DNA from 2 places in the Mycobacterium florentinum genome. Region 2 is predicted to be linked to the other one. Evidence: predicted binding sites of a transcription regulator. Region 2 holds the regulator's gene; the other holds the start of a gene.
The links. The regulator LexA, encoded in region 2, represses DNA repair genes until DNA is damaged. The targets are predictions, from matches to a motif close to CGAACANNTGTTCG.

Region 1 (6,750 bases), 2.9 Mb from region 2:
ATGGCAGGCATGAGCACGTCGGATGTCGTTGCACCCAGTGTGGAGACGGTCCAGGCAAGGCTGGCGGACACGATCGCCGTCAAGCAGCAGATGCAATCCGGGGAATTCGCGGCGCAGACCGTCGAGGTGGCGCGGGTCATCATCGACGCGCTGCGCGCCGACCGAAAGGTGATCTTCTTCGGCAACGGCGGCTCCGCCCAAGATGCGGGACACCTGGCCGCCGAGCTGATGGGCCGCTTCGCCTTCGACCGTCCCGGGCTGGCCGCGATCAGCCTGCCGGACGCGACGGCGGCGATCACGGCGATCGGCAACGACTACTCCTACGACGAGGTATTCGCCCGCCAGGTGCTGGCCGCCGGCCGGGCCGGAGACGTGGTGGTCGGGCTGACCACGTCGGGCAACTCACCCAATGTGGTGCGCGCGCTCGAGGCGGCCGGTCAGGCCGGGATGAAGACCGTGACGCTCACCGGCGCCCGCGGCGGCAAGGTTGCCGACGTGGCCGAGATCTGCATCAGGGTGCCCAGCGCGGACACCGGCCGGATTCAGGAAGCGTGCCTGCACCTGGGCCACACCATTTGCGAAATGGTCGAAGCCGCCCTGTTCCCGCGACCGTCCTGACGATGGGTTGGGCGAACGTCCGCACCGTCTTTCTGGACCGCGACGGGACCATCAATGTCAAGGCCGCCGAGGGCGAATACATCCGATCGCCCGCGGAATTGGTGCTGCTGCCCGGCGCGGCCGAGGCGATCGCCGCGCTGAATGCGGCCGGCCTGCGCACGGTCCTGGTGACCAACCAGCGCTGGCTGTCCGAACCGTCCGCCGACCCAGCGCATTTCGATGCCATCCAGGACCGGCTGCGAGAACTGCTCGCCGAGCGGGGCGCCCGCCTCGATGCGGCCTATCACTGCCCGCACGCGGCGAACAGCTGTGACTGTCGTAAACCGTTGGCCGGCATGTTGATTCGCGCGGCTGCGGAGTACGGCTTCGATCTGGCCGAGTCGGTGATGGTCGGCGACAGCGACGCCGACGTCGCGGCGGGCCGAGCGGCCGGCGCCACGACCGTGCTGCTGCGCGCCGGTGACGGAGGTGATGCCGACGTTGTCGTCGACGACCTCGCCGCCGCCGTACGGCTCATCCTCGCCTGAACCGCGCAACGATCGACCGGACCACCAGCGCGAGCGCAAAAGGTACGCATAAGTTGTTGCTGCATACACCGCCGACGCCATAACCTGAGCCAATCGGACCGCAAGATGGGCCGCCGTGGCCGAATTGATGGGTGCGCGGTCGGAAGAACTCGCCGCGATGGACATCTTCGAGGGATGCGCCATCGAAGACTTGGAGCCGTTGGCGGCCAGCCTGCAGCCGCTGCGCGCCGCGGCCGGACAGGTCCTGATGCAGCAGGGCGAGCAGGCCGTGTCGTTCCTGCTCATCTCCTCGGGCACCGCCGAGATCAGACACGTCGGTGTCGACGGCGCGGTGTCGATCGGCGAGACGGCCGCCGGTGCGATCATCGGAGAGATCGCCCTGCTGCGCGACAGCCCCCGGATCGCGACCGTCACCACCCTCGAGCCGTTGACCGGCTGGATCGGCGACAACGACGCATTCACCCGGCTGGTGCACATCCCGGGCATCATGCCCCGGCTACTGCGGATGGTGCGCCAACGGCTGGCCGCGTTCATCACGCCCATCCCGATCCGGATGCGCGACGGCACCCATCTGCTGCTGCGCCCGGTGCTGCCCGGTGACGACGTGCGGACCGTGCACGGTCACATCCAGTTCTCCAGCGAGACGCTGTACCGGCGGTTCATGACGGCTCGGCTGCCGTCTCCGGCCTTGATGCACTACCTGTCCGAGGTCGACTACGTCGACCACTTCGTCTGGGTGGTGACCGACGGCGACGACCCGGTGGCCGACGCGCGCTTTGTTCGCGACGAACACGACCCGACGGTCGCCGAGATCGCGTTCACCGTCGCCGACGCCTACCAGGGCCGGGGGATCGGGAGCTTCCTGATCGGCGCGCTGTCGATCGCCGCCAAGGTCGACGGAGTCGAAAGGTTTTCCGCACGAATGCTTTCCGACAACCTGCCGATGCGCACGATCATGGACCGCTACGGCGCGATCTGGCAGCGCGAAGACATCGGGGTCATCACCACCGTGATCGAGGTGCCGCACCGCCGCGACCTGGGCATCAAACGTGAGTTGGCCGACGAGATCAAACGCGTCGCCCGTCGGGTGATCGAGGCGCTCGGCTGATCCGGTATCTCGTGATATCAACGGGAATGCGGCCGTTCTGGTTTGGCGCGGTGCTCATGGTGTTGCTGGTCGCATGCTCACACGTGCCCGCACGCCGGCCGCCGGCCACGCCGTCACCGTCGGCGCATGGCACCGCCGTCAACCCCGCCAACATCAAGCGGGTGGTTCGCGACCTGCCACCCCACTACGAGGCCACCCCCAACATCCCGAGCGCGGTCTCGCCACGGGTGATCTGGGGTCTTGACCCCGACGCGACATCCAAGCCCGCGTCGTGTGCCGCACTCGCCGACCCCGGCAAGGGACGCGACCAATCGGCGCAGGGCCTGTCCGCGTCGGGTCCGGGCGGCATCATCAATGTGGCGGTGGTGGCTTTGCCAGACGTTGACCTGGACCAGGACGTCGTCGACGCCTGCGGCCAGTGGGCCATGACCGCCGCGCACACCACCGCCAGCGTCCGGCTCACCGACCCTCCGCACATCGACGATGCACAAACCGTCGGCATGGTCGTCGACATCAAATCCGCCGTCGAGGCGGGGACCGAAATCGATTCGCGGGCATACACATTCATCGCGTATCTGGGCGGCTTCTACGCGTTCACCACGGTGACCACCGATCCGGGCTCGGCGCTGCCGGCACTGCCGCCGCAATTCGCCGCCGATCTGCTGGTCAAAACGGTGTCCACGTTGCGCAGCTGAGGGTCGGGCTTTGGGTAGATTAGCCACGGTGTCCAAGCTGGTATGCGCGATCGCGGCCGTCTGTGTGCTCGCCGGTTGTTCGTCGAATGCCACGACCGCCGCGACAAATGCCGACATCGCCAAGGTCGTCGGGGTGAAGTCGAACTTTGGGCCCGAGTTCAAGGTCACCGACATTTCGGAACGTGCGATCGATCCCAAGCTGCTGTCCGCCCGCAAGCTGCCCGAGGGGTTGAAGTTCGACCCCGCCAACTGCGCGAAGTTGGCGTCGGGGCCCGAGATGCCGCCGGACGTGCAGGGCAACATGGCCGCGGTGTCCGCCGAGGGTAACGGCGACCGGTACGTCGTCATCGCGGTGGAGACGTCCAAACCGCTGCCCGTCAACGACCCGGGCAAGGACTGCACCAAGGTCGCGTTCGCCGGGACCGGGGTACGCGGCGGCCTCGAGGTCATCGACGCCCCGAGCATCGACGGGGCGCACACGTTCGGCGTGCATCGGGTGCTGCAGGCGCTGGTCGCAGGAGGTCCTCGCACCGGCGAGCTGTACGACTACTCCGCGCAGTTCGGCGACTACCAGGTGATCGTGATTGCCAACCCGCTCGTCGTCCCGGACCAGCCGGTCGCCAAGGTGGACACGCAGCGGGCTCGCGACCTGCTCGTCAAGGCGGTGGCCGCGATCCGCGCGTCCTAGCGCACGTCGCGCGGGCGGAACTGGATGCTGACGCGCGGGCCCTTGCGAATCGCCGTCTTCGGCACCGCGTGCTCCCAGGTGCGCTGGCAGGATCCGCCCATCACCAGCAGGTCGCCATGCGCCTGGGGCAGCCGCAGCGACGGCCCGCCGCCGCGCCGGCGCATCGCGAACGTCCGCGTGGCGCCGAGACTGATGATCGCCACCATGGTGTCCTCGGTGCTGCTGCGGCCGATCGTGTCGCCGTGCCACGCGACGCTGTCGGCGCCGTCGCGGTAACAGCACAACCCGATCGTGGTGAAGGGCTCGCCGAGCTCGCCCGCGTAGATGTCGTTGAGCCGCCGCCGCAGCCGCGCCAGCAACGGGTGGGGCGGCTCCTCGACGGTCAGGTCGTGAAAACTCACCAGCCGCGGCACGTCGACCACGCGGTCGTACATCTGGCGGCGCTCGGCCCGCCACGGGACCGTCGACAAGAGCTCGTCGAGCAGGTCTTGCGCACCGCGGGGATCGTCGCTGAGCCAACCGGCGCGGATCTCGATGAAGGCGCCGTCGCCGAGTTGTCGTCGCTGGGTGTGCTCGAAAAGCGAGCCCTGTACCGCGGTTCCCACGCGGCACAGTTTATCGCACATCCGTTCGATTGATCCGGACTCGCCGGGCCACCAGGGTGGCCCCGGGTATGACGCGACGGTCCCGTTTCGCGCGGCTACGGTTTAGTTGTGGGTGTGATCGAGCTGGGCACCAATTCCGAGGTGGGCGCGCTGCGGGTGGCGATCCTGCACCGTCCCGGCGCCGAGTTGCGGCGGCTCAACCCGCGCAACAACGATCAGCTGCTGTTCGACGGGCTGCCGTGGGTCGACCGCGCGCAGGACGAGCACGACCAGTTCACCGAGCTGTTGCGTTCCCGCGGCGTGGAGGTGCTGCTGCTGTCCGACCTGCTGACCGAGGCACTCAACCACAGCGGAGCTGCCCGGATGCAGGGGGTTGCGGCCGCCGTCGACGCGCGACGGCTCGGAGTGCCACTGGCGCAAGAGCTTTCGGCCTATCTTCGTGGCCTTGACCCGGCCAAGCTGGCGCACGTGCTGATGGCCGGCATGACGTTCAACGAGCTGCCCGCCGACACCCGGACCGACGTGTCGCTGGTGCTTCGCATGCACCACGGCGGAGACTTCGTGATCGACCCGCTGCCGAACCTGGTGTTCACCCGTGACTCGTCGATCTGGATCGGGCAGCGGGTGGTGATCCCGTCGCTGGCGCTGCGGGCCCGGGTGCGCGAGACGTCGCTGACCGACCTGATCTATGCCCACCACCCGCGGTTCACCGGGGTGCGCAAGGCCTACGAATCCAGATCCGCCCCCGTCGAAGGCGGGGACGTGCTGTTGCTCGCCCCCGGCGTGGTCGCGGTCGGAGTCGGGGAGCGGACCACGCCGGCCGGGGCGGAAGCGTTGGCGCGCAGCCTCTTTGACGACGAGCTCGCGGACACCGTGTTGGCCGTTCCGATCGCGCAACAGCGCGCGCAGATGCACCTGGACACGGTGTGCACGATGGTCGACACCGACACGGTGGTCATGTACGCGAACATCGTTGACAACCTTTCGGCGTTCACGATCCAGCGCGGGGCCGACGGGGTGAGTATCAGCGATGAGGCCCCGTTCTTGGAGGCGGCGGCCAAGGCGATGGGTATCGACAAGCTGCGCGTCATCGACACCGGCTTGGATCCTGTTGTGGCCGAACGCGAACAGTGGGACGACGGCAACAACACGTTGGCGTTGGCCCCCGGCATCGTCGTCGCCTACGAGCGCAACGTGCAGACCAACACCCGGCTACAGGACGCGGGCATCGAGGTCTTGACGATCGCCGGTTCCGAACTGGGCACCGGACGCGGCGGTCCGCGATGCATGTCCTGCCCGGTTGCGCGCGACGCGCTGTGAGGGTTTGCCGAGCTGCTGATCAGCAGCCGATCGGGCCGCCGCCCGCGGGGCAGTTGACTGTCGAGATAGGTAGACAGCTCACCGAGGTCGTCGAGACGGCGACTGCGAGCAGCAACGCAACCAAAACCCGTTTCCCCCTGGCCATGAACCAAAACCGTACGCGCGGTTCCGATCTCGCGAGGCAATTTCGACGCAAACGTCAGCGCCAGCTGGGCAGCCAGATCTCCATGTCCCAGGTCTGCTGCGAGATAGGCAGACCGGTCAGCACCGGGAACAGCCAGGCGAAGTTGGTCACCACCAAGGCGACATAAAAGCTCACGATCATGAGTCCCAGCGTTCGGCGCTCCGGGCTTTGGCCCGGGCGATACAAAATGTCGCCGCAGATCAACGCGATGCCCATCACCAGGAACGGCGCCATCGTCGCGGCGTAGAAGAAGTACATCTGCCGGTCGATGTCGGCGAACCACGGCAGCCACCCGGCGCAGTAGCCGACGAGCACGACGGCGTAACGCCAATCCCGCCGGACGAACGCTCTCCAGCACGCGTACAGCAGCACCGGCACCGCCAGCCACCACATCGCGGGCGTACCGACCAGCATCTCTGCCTTCACGCACGACTGCGCCCCGCAGCCGCTGACGTTCTGCTGATCGATCGCGTACAGCACCGGCCGCAGCGACATCGGCCAGCTCCACGGCTTGGATTCCCACGGGTGGTAGTTGCCGGCCGAATTGGTCAGGCCCGCATGGAATTGCAGCGCTTTCGCGCTGTAGTGCCACAGCGAGCGCAGCGCGTCGGGCACCGGGAAGTCACTCTGCGGGCCGATCGTCTGGCCCACCTCGTGGCGGTCGATCGCGGTCTCGGACGCGAACCACGGCGCGTAGCTGGCCAGATAGATCGCGATCGGGATCAACCCCAGCGCGTACCCGGTGGGGACCAGGTCGCGGCGCAGCGTGCCCAGCCAGGGCCGGTTCACCTGGTACTGCCGCCTCGCGGCCACGTCGAACGCCAGCGACATCGCCCCGAAGAACACCACGAAATAGAGGCCGGACCACTTTGTCCCGCAAGCCAATCCGAGCATGACGCCGGCCAGGAACCGCCACCAGCGCACACCCAGCCGCGGACCCCATTCGGTCGCGGCGTTGCGGCCTTCGAGCAGCGCGACGTGCATTCGCCGGCGCACCTCGTCGCG
Region 2 (6,750 bases):
TCAAACAGGGCGACCACTATGTGCTCAACGGCGCAAAGACGTTCATCACCAACGGAATCAATTCCGACCTGGTGATCGTCGTTGCGCAGACTGATCCGGACAAGGGCTCACAAGGCTTTTCGCTGCTGGTCGTCGAACGCGGCATGGAAGGCTTTGAGCGCGGCCGGCATCTGGACAAGATCGGACTCGACGCGCAGGACACGGCGGAGTTGTCGTTCACCGACGTCAAGGTTCCCGCCGAAAACCTGCTCGGCGAGGAGGGCAAGGGCTTCATCTACCTGATGCAGAACCTGCCGCAGGAGCGGATCAACATCGCGGTCATGGCGGCCGCCGCGATGGAGCAGGTGCTCGAACAGACACTGCAATACACCAAGGAGCGCAAAGCCTTTGGCAAGCCGATCGGCAGTTTCCAGAACAGCCGCTTCGTGCTGGCCGAACTGGCGACCGAGGCCACCGTGGTGCGCATCATGGTCGACGAGTTCCTGCGGCTGCATCTGGACAAGAAGCTGACGGCCGAGCAGGCGGCGATGGCCAAGTGGTACTCCACCGAAAAGCAGGTGCACCTGATCGACCGGTGTCTGCAGCTGCACGGCGGCTATGGCTACATGCGCGAATACCCAGTCGCTCGTTCCTATCTCGACGCCCGGGTGCAGACGATCTATGGCGGCACAACCGAGATCATGAAAGAGATCGTCGGGCGCAGCCTCGGGGTCTAGCCGCGTGATCGCGACCCCCATCGGCTAACGTCGGCGGCGGTGAACCAATCCCGCTGTCACGCAACAACGAATCGTGGACGGATGCGCGGTGCCCGCGCGGATGGTGACACGAACCAAGCCCAACTAGTCGGCTTACGCTGTCATTGCTTGGATTTGCGGCAAAATAGTCGTTGCCCATGAATAGCTCCTTTGCTCGAGTGGATAGTCGGCACCTCGCGTGTGGTCGGCGCATGTCCTTCGGCTCCGTGGAGCGCGTAATCACCCGCCCTTGGGGTGTTCTGGGACAAGATCGGTCGCGACACGATCGTCGTCCCGCATCATTTCGACATCGGAGTGGTCTCCGTTTTCGTAATATTCGCGAATTGCCTTCGTATTTCTCGTTCGCTGGAGCAAAGTTATGCGAGCCCGGCGATAATACGAACTCGGTGGGGTTCGTAGCCCGCGTTTGGGATACCAACCGCTCGCAGGGGCCGCAGGGTACGGGCATGGCCATACATAAGGGCATATCCGTCGGCTGGGAGGCTTGGTGAACGGGAAGAGAGGTCAAGTGCGCAGGCTCGCGGGTCGGGCGCTGATCAGCGTGGCGACCACAGCGTTGGCCGTTGTGCTGTTGGCACCCACCGTCTCAGCGTCCCCGATCGGTGACGCCGAAGCCGCCATCATGGCCGAGTGGAGCAAGGCCGGCGGCGACACCTCACCGCTCGGACCCCGCAAGGGCGATGTCTACCCGGTCGCCGACGGCTTCGTGTGCGACTTCGACGGCGGCAAGATGTACTTCACCACCGCCACCGGTGCCAAATTCATCTACGGCCCGATCCTGGAAAAGTACGACATGCTCGGCGGTGCGGCCGGTAGCGATCTGGGCTTTCCGACCATCAACGAGGTGCCCGGCCTGGCCGGCCCGGACAGCCGGGTGGCGACGTTCTCGGCCAGCGACAAGCCGGTCATTTACTGGACGCCCGATCACGGCGCGTTCGTCGTGCGCGGCGCCCTGAATGCCGCCTGGGACAAACTCGGCAGCTCCGGCGGTGTGCTCGGCGCCCCGGTCTCCGACGAGACCTATGACGGCGAGGTGTCCTCGCAGAAATTCAGCAACGGCCAGATCTCCTGGAATCGCAAGACCAAGGAATTCACCACTGAGCCAGCGAATTTGGCCGACCAGCTCAAGGGCCTGCAGGTAGCGATCGATCCCGGCGCGGCCATCAACATGGCCTGGCGCGCGGCCGGCGGCGTCAACGGTCCGCTGGGCGCCAAGCAGGGCGGTCAGAATCCGATCGGCGGCGACGGCATCGTCCAGAACTTCGCCGGCGGCAAGGTGTTCTTCAGCCCGGCCACCGGCGCGGCCGCCGTCGAAAGCGACATCCTGGCGAAGTACGAGGCCGTCGGTGGCCCGGTCAGCAGCGACCTCGGATTCCCGACCGCCAACGAGTCCGACGGCGGCATCAGCCCCAACAGCCGGATCGTCACGTTCTCGGCGGCCGACAAGCCGGTGATCTTCTGGACGTCCGATCACGGCGCGTTCGTCGTGCGCGGCGCCATGAAGGCCGCGTGGGACAAGCTGCGTGGCCCCACCGGAAAGCTGGGCGCGCCGGTCGGCGATCAGACCGTCGACGGCGACGTGATCTCGCAGAAGTTCACCGGCGGCAAGATCTCGTGGAACCGCGCCAAGAACACCTTCTCCACTGACCCGGCCAACCTGGCTCCGCTGTTGTCGGGCCTACAGGTGTCGGGGCAGAACCAGCCGAGCGGTTCGGCGATGCCTCCCCACGCCAAGAAGTGGTTCACCTGGAGCTGGTGGTACCTGTTCGCCCTGGTCCCGCTGCTGGTTCTGGTGCTGTTGGCGGTGTTCGTGGCGTTGCGGTGGCGCAAGCATCGCGCCGGTCGCAACAGCGCACCCTATGACCTGGAGCGCGACGTCGACGTCGGCGGCTATGACGACGCGGGCGAGCCGCGCTGGGGACCCGAATACGGCGATAGCTCCACCGAACACCTGTCATTCAGCGACGCGCACGCACCGGATCACCGGGACATCGACGACGTGCCGCGCGCCAGGTGGCCGCACGGACCCGAATCGGCCGACCTGGACGAGGACGCGGGGTACGACGAGGCGGCCCGGCCGGTATCCGAGGAAGAGTGGGATGAGTTAGCGGTCGACGAGCGGGATCCCGACTCGGTCGACACCGATTCCATCCCCGTGGTGTCGGCGGATGACCTGACCGAGGCCGGCTACGCCGACGAGCTCCCGGAAGCCGGCTACCCCGAAGCCGCCGAGGTGCCCGAGGTCGCGTATCCGGAGGTCATCGCGGAGGACGACTACGCCGACGCCGTCGCCGCCGAGGCGGGCTATCCGGAATTCGCGGACGAGGATGCCGCCTATGCGGAGGCGGGCTATCCGGGTGCCGGCGAGGAGGAGGCGGCCTATCCCGACCTGGCTGTCCCGCACACCCCGCCCGACGCCGCCCATCCCGATGCTGCCTATCCCGCCGAAGAGCCGGAGCCCGCGTATCCCGATGTCGCCGTGGCGCATACGCCGCCGGATCTTGCCGGTGCGGCCGGTGCCGCCGCTGCCGGTGGCGCCACCACGGGTGGGGCCGCATCCAGCCTGGCCGCTGCGCTCGGCGCCGCGTCCGGCGTCGCACGCAGAGCCGGACGGCACGCGGCCGCCGCGGACGACGACGAGGTGGACATCGCGCCGGTCGCGGCCATCGGTGCGCTCAGCCCGGCCGGGCGCCCGACGATTCACATGCCGTTGGAAGACCCGTACCAGATACCCGATGGCTATCCGATCAAGGCGAGTGCGCGCTTCGGCCTCTACTACACCCCGGACAGCGACCTCTACCACGACACGCTGGCCGAGATCTGGTTGTCCAGTGAGGAAGCCGCGCTGGTCAACGGCTTCGTGAAGGCCGACTGACGCGCCGGACTTCCCGGCGCTAGACCTTGCGGATCACCGTCACGACCTTGCCGAGCACGGTCGCCTCATTGCCGGGGATGGGATCGAACGCCGGGTTGTGCGGCATCAGCCACACCTGACCGCCGGCACGCTTGAACGTCTTGACGGTGGCCTCACCGTCAAGCATGGCGGCGACGATGTCGCCGTTGTCGGCGACGTTCTGCTGCCGCACCACCACCCAGTCGCCGTCACAGATCGCGGCTTCGATCATCGAGTCGCCGACCACCTTGAGCAGAAACAGGGTGCCCTCGCCGACCAGCTCGCGGGGGAGCGGGAAGACATCCTCGACGGCCTCCTCGGCCAGGATCGGTCCACCGGCCGCGATGCGGCCGAGCACGGGGACGAAGATGGGCTCCGGCACCGCGTCGGATCCGGCGACCTCGGTGGCCGGTGCGGCCGCGACCGCGTCGTCGGCGCCGCGGACATCGACGGCCCGCGGGCGGTTCGGGTCGCGGCGCAGGAAGCCCTTCTTCTCCAGGGTGCGCAGCTGGTGCGCCACCGAGGAGGTCGACGTCAGCCCGACGGCGTCACCGATCTCCCGGATGCTCGGCGGATATCCACGGGTGGTCACCGACTCGCGGATGACATTCAAGATGGTGCGTTGCCGCTGGGTAAGCGATGAATCCACGGCATGCAGCCGGGCGTTGGAGCCGGTTGCCGAGGTGTCGTTGCTGTCGCTCATGGCACTGAATGTAGCCTGCTGTAACCCGAGAATCAAACATGTGTTCGACTGGCGTGTCGCCACCTCGGGTTCCACGGGAGAGTGATCCGCGGCACTCCACGAATAACAATGGTGTAACTCGTGAAAAGACCGGGTACTTGTGCTGCATGGCACCGATAGCGACCGGGACAAGTTGTCGGTGCCGTGGTCTAGCGTTTTGCTCGTGCGACACGCTTTGCTCAAATGTTCGGATTTCGAACACACGAGCGATAGTGTCGAACACACGAGCGACGATCAGTTGACCGGAGGAACGCACATGACGCTCATGCACACAGTCTCACCGCGGACCAGCAACGTGCGGCGCCCGAGCGACGGGCTGGTTGCACGTCCTCGCTACGACCAGGAGCGCGTGCTACGGTCCCGCCGGTCCGTGCAGTCACGGCCGGCCGGAGCGCCGATGTGCTATCGCGGTACAGGCGTCTCGATGTCGGCCGCGCCGCACCGCCGCCGCCCGGTCACGCTGGGGACGACGGTGGGCCTGGCCCTGATGGCCGGAATCATCACGCTCTGGCTGGGCCTGGTCGCGAACCTCGGTCAGATCGCCAACGGCGACTCCGCCGCCGCTCCAGTGCCGGACCGGCTCTCCGTCGTGCAGGTGGAGCCGGGCGAGTCCCTGCAGGACGTGGCACATCGGGTCGCGCCGGAGGCGCCGGCCCGCCAGGTCGCCGACCGTATCCGCGAACTCAACAACCTGAGCTCGCCGGCGTTGGCGGCCGGTCAGACCCTGATCGCGCCGGTCGGCTGACCGCGCCCGCCGTGCGGTGCGAAAACCGCTCTACGCCAAGGCTCCTCGTTTCGCCCGTCGGCGGCAGCGTCCGTGTGGCAGCTGCGTTGGCCCGGCGAGGGAGCGCCCGGGTACGCTCGGAGTGTTCTTCCGAGTTGCCGGCACAGCGAAGGAGCGGTCATGCATTGTCCGTTCTGTCGCCATCCCGATTCCCGGGTGATCGACTCTCGGGAAACCGATGAAGGCCAAGCCATTCGACGCAGGCGGTCCTGCCCGGAGTGTGGGCGACGCTTCACCACGGTAGAAACCGCGGTGCTGGCCGTCGTCAAGCGCAGCGGTGTCACCGAGCCATTCAGCCGCGAAAAGGTCATCAAGGGCGTGCGCCGCGCGTGCCAGGGCCGTCAGGTCGACGAGGATGCGCTGAACCTGCTGGCCCAGCAGGTCGAAGACACCGTGCGTGCGGCCGGCTCGCCGGAAATCCCCAGTCACGAAGTCGGCCTGGCGATCCTCGGCCCCTTGCGCGACCTGGACGAGGTGGCGTACCTGCGTTTCGCGTCGGTGTACCGGTCCTTTTCGTCGGCCGACGATTTCGAACGCGAGATCGCGGCGCTGCGCAAGCACCGCAAAGTAACGACTCCGAGCTGACCCGCATGCCCACCGACTTACATCCCGATCTCGAGGCACTCGCGCCGCTGCTCGGCACCTGGGCCGGTCGCGGTTCGGGCGAATACCCCACCATCCAGCCCTTCGAATATCTCGAAGAGATCGCCTTTTCCCATGTGGGTAAACCGTTTCTGGCCTACGCCCAAAAGACCAGAGGGGCTGCCGACGGCAAACCGATGCATGCCGAGACCGGCTATCTTCGGGTGCCGGAGCCCGGACATGTCGAGCTGGTGCTGGCTCATCCCAGCGGCGTCACCGAAATCGAGGTCGGCACCTTTTCGGTGACCGGCGATCTCATCGAAATCGAGCTGGCCACCACCTCGGTCGGATTGACTCCGACCGCCAAAGAGGTCTCCGCGCTTGGCCGTTCGTTTCGCATCGACGGCGACCAGCTTTCCTACTCGGTGCGGATGGGTGCGGTCGGGCAACCCCTGCAGCATCATCTCGCCGCGGTGCTGCAGCGAAAGTCCTGAGTCTCCTTGCTCAGTCGACTTGTGTCACACCGTCGTTGACGACGCGCCCGGCGACGCGAACCCAGCCCTCGGGGCTCCAGACGGTTTCCAGCCTCGATCCCTTGCCCTGGGTGATGCTCAGGTCGCGGCTGAGATGGTCGGTAATCCGCAGCGCGGCCGAGCCGGTCGCTTCGTCTTCGGGCACACCCAGATTCGCGACGAACGTCCGGGAGCGCAACGAGCCGGCGGCCTGGTCGATCCAGGTCCACAGGTAGTGCGCGGCGTCGTCGGGAAACTCGGCCGGGTCGGCCGCGAGAAGCTGTTCGACTGAATCGAATTCGTGCATCGCGTACTCGGGACCCCATTCCGAGCGGGCGGTGACGCCGACCAGGTCGCCGTCGTAGTGCACCCGCACGACGCCGGCCGGCACCGCCAGCGTGTTGATCGGCGTGCCGTTCGTGCGCAGCCACCACGACGCCCCGACGGTGGGATGGCCGGCGAACGGGAGATCCGTGCGCGGG

Region 1: a site for LexA is predicted at 4,256-4,269, ahead of G6N55_RS22910 (alpha-ketoglutarate-dependent dioxygenase AlkB). Genes of this name have one in related genera too.

What each region holds. Positions count from the first base shown of each region.
Region 1 is NZ_AP022576.1:4,801,179-4,807,928, forward strand. It holds gene G6N55_RS22880 (GHMP family kinase ATP-binding protein) at 1-13, shown strand, start outside; gene G6N55_RS22885 (D-sedoheptulose-7-phosphate isomerase) at 1-618, shown strand; gene G6N55_RS22890 (D-glycero-alpha-D-manno-heptose-1,7-bisphosphate 7-phosphatase) at 621-1,145, shown strand; gene G6N55_RS22895 (GNAT family N-acetyltransferase) at 1,273-2,253, shown strand; gene G6N55_RS22900 (DUF5642 family protein) at 2,280-2,948, shown strand; gene G6N55_RS22905 (DUF5642 family protein) at 2,977-3,636, shown strand; gene G6N55_RS22910 (alpha-ketoglutarate-dependent dioxygenase AlkB) at 3,633-4,241, opposite strand; gene arcA (arginine deiminase) at 4,350-5,561, shown strand; gene G6N55_RS22920 (dolichyl-phosphate-mannose--protein mannosyltransferase) at 5,761-6,750, opposite strand, start outside.
Region 2 is NZ_AP022576.1:1,497,662-1,504,411, reverse strand. It holds gene G6N55_RS07070 (acyl-CoA dehydrogenase family protein) at 1-716, shown strand, start outside; gene G6N55_RS07065 (LGFP repeat-containing protein) at 1,243-3,630, shown strand; gene lexA (transcriptional repressor LexA) at 3,650-4,351, opposite strand; gene G6N55_RS07055 (LysM peptidoglycan-binding domain-containing protein) at 4,647-5,135, shown strand; gene nrdR (transcriptional regulator NrdR) at 5,295-5,759, shown strand; gene G6N55_RS07045 (peroxynitrite isomerase) at 5,765-6,250, shown strand; gene G6N55_RS07040 (PhzF family phenazine biosynthesis protein) at 6,261-6,750, opposite strand, start outside.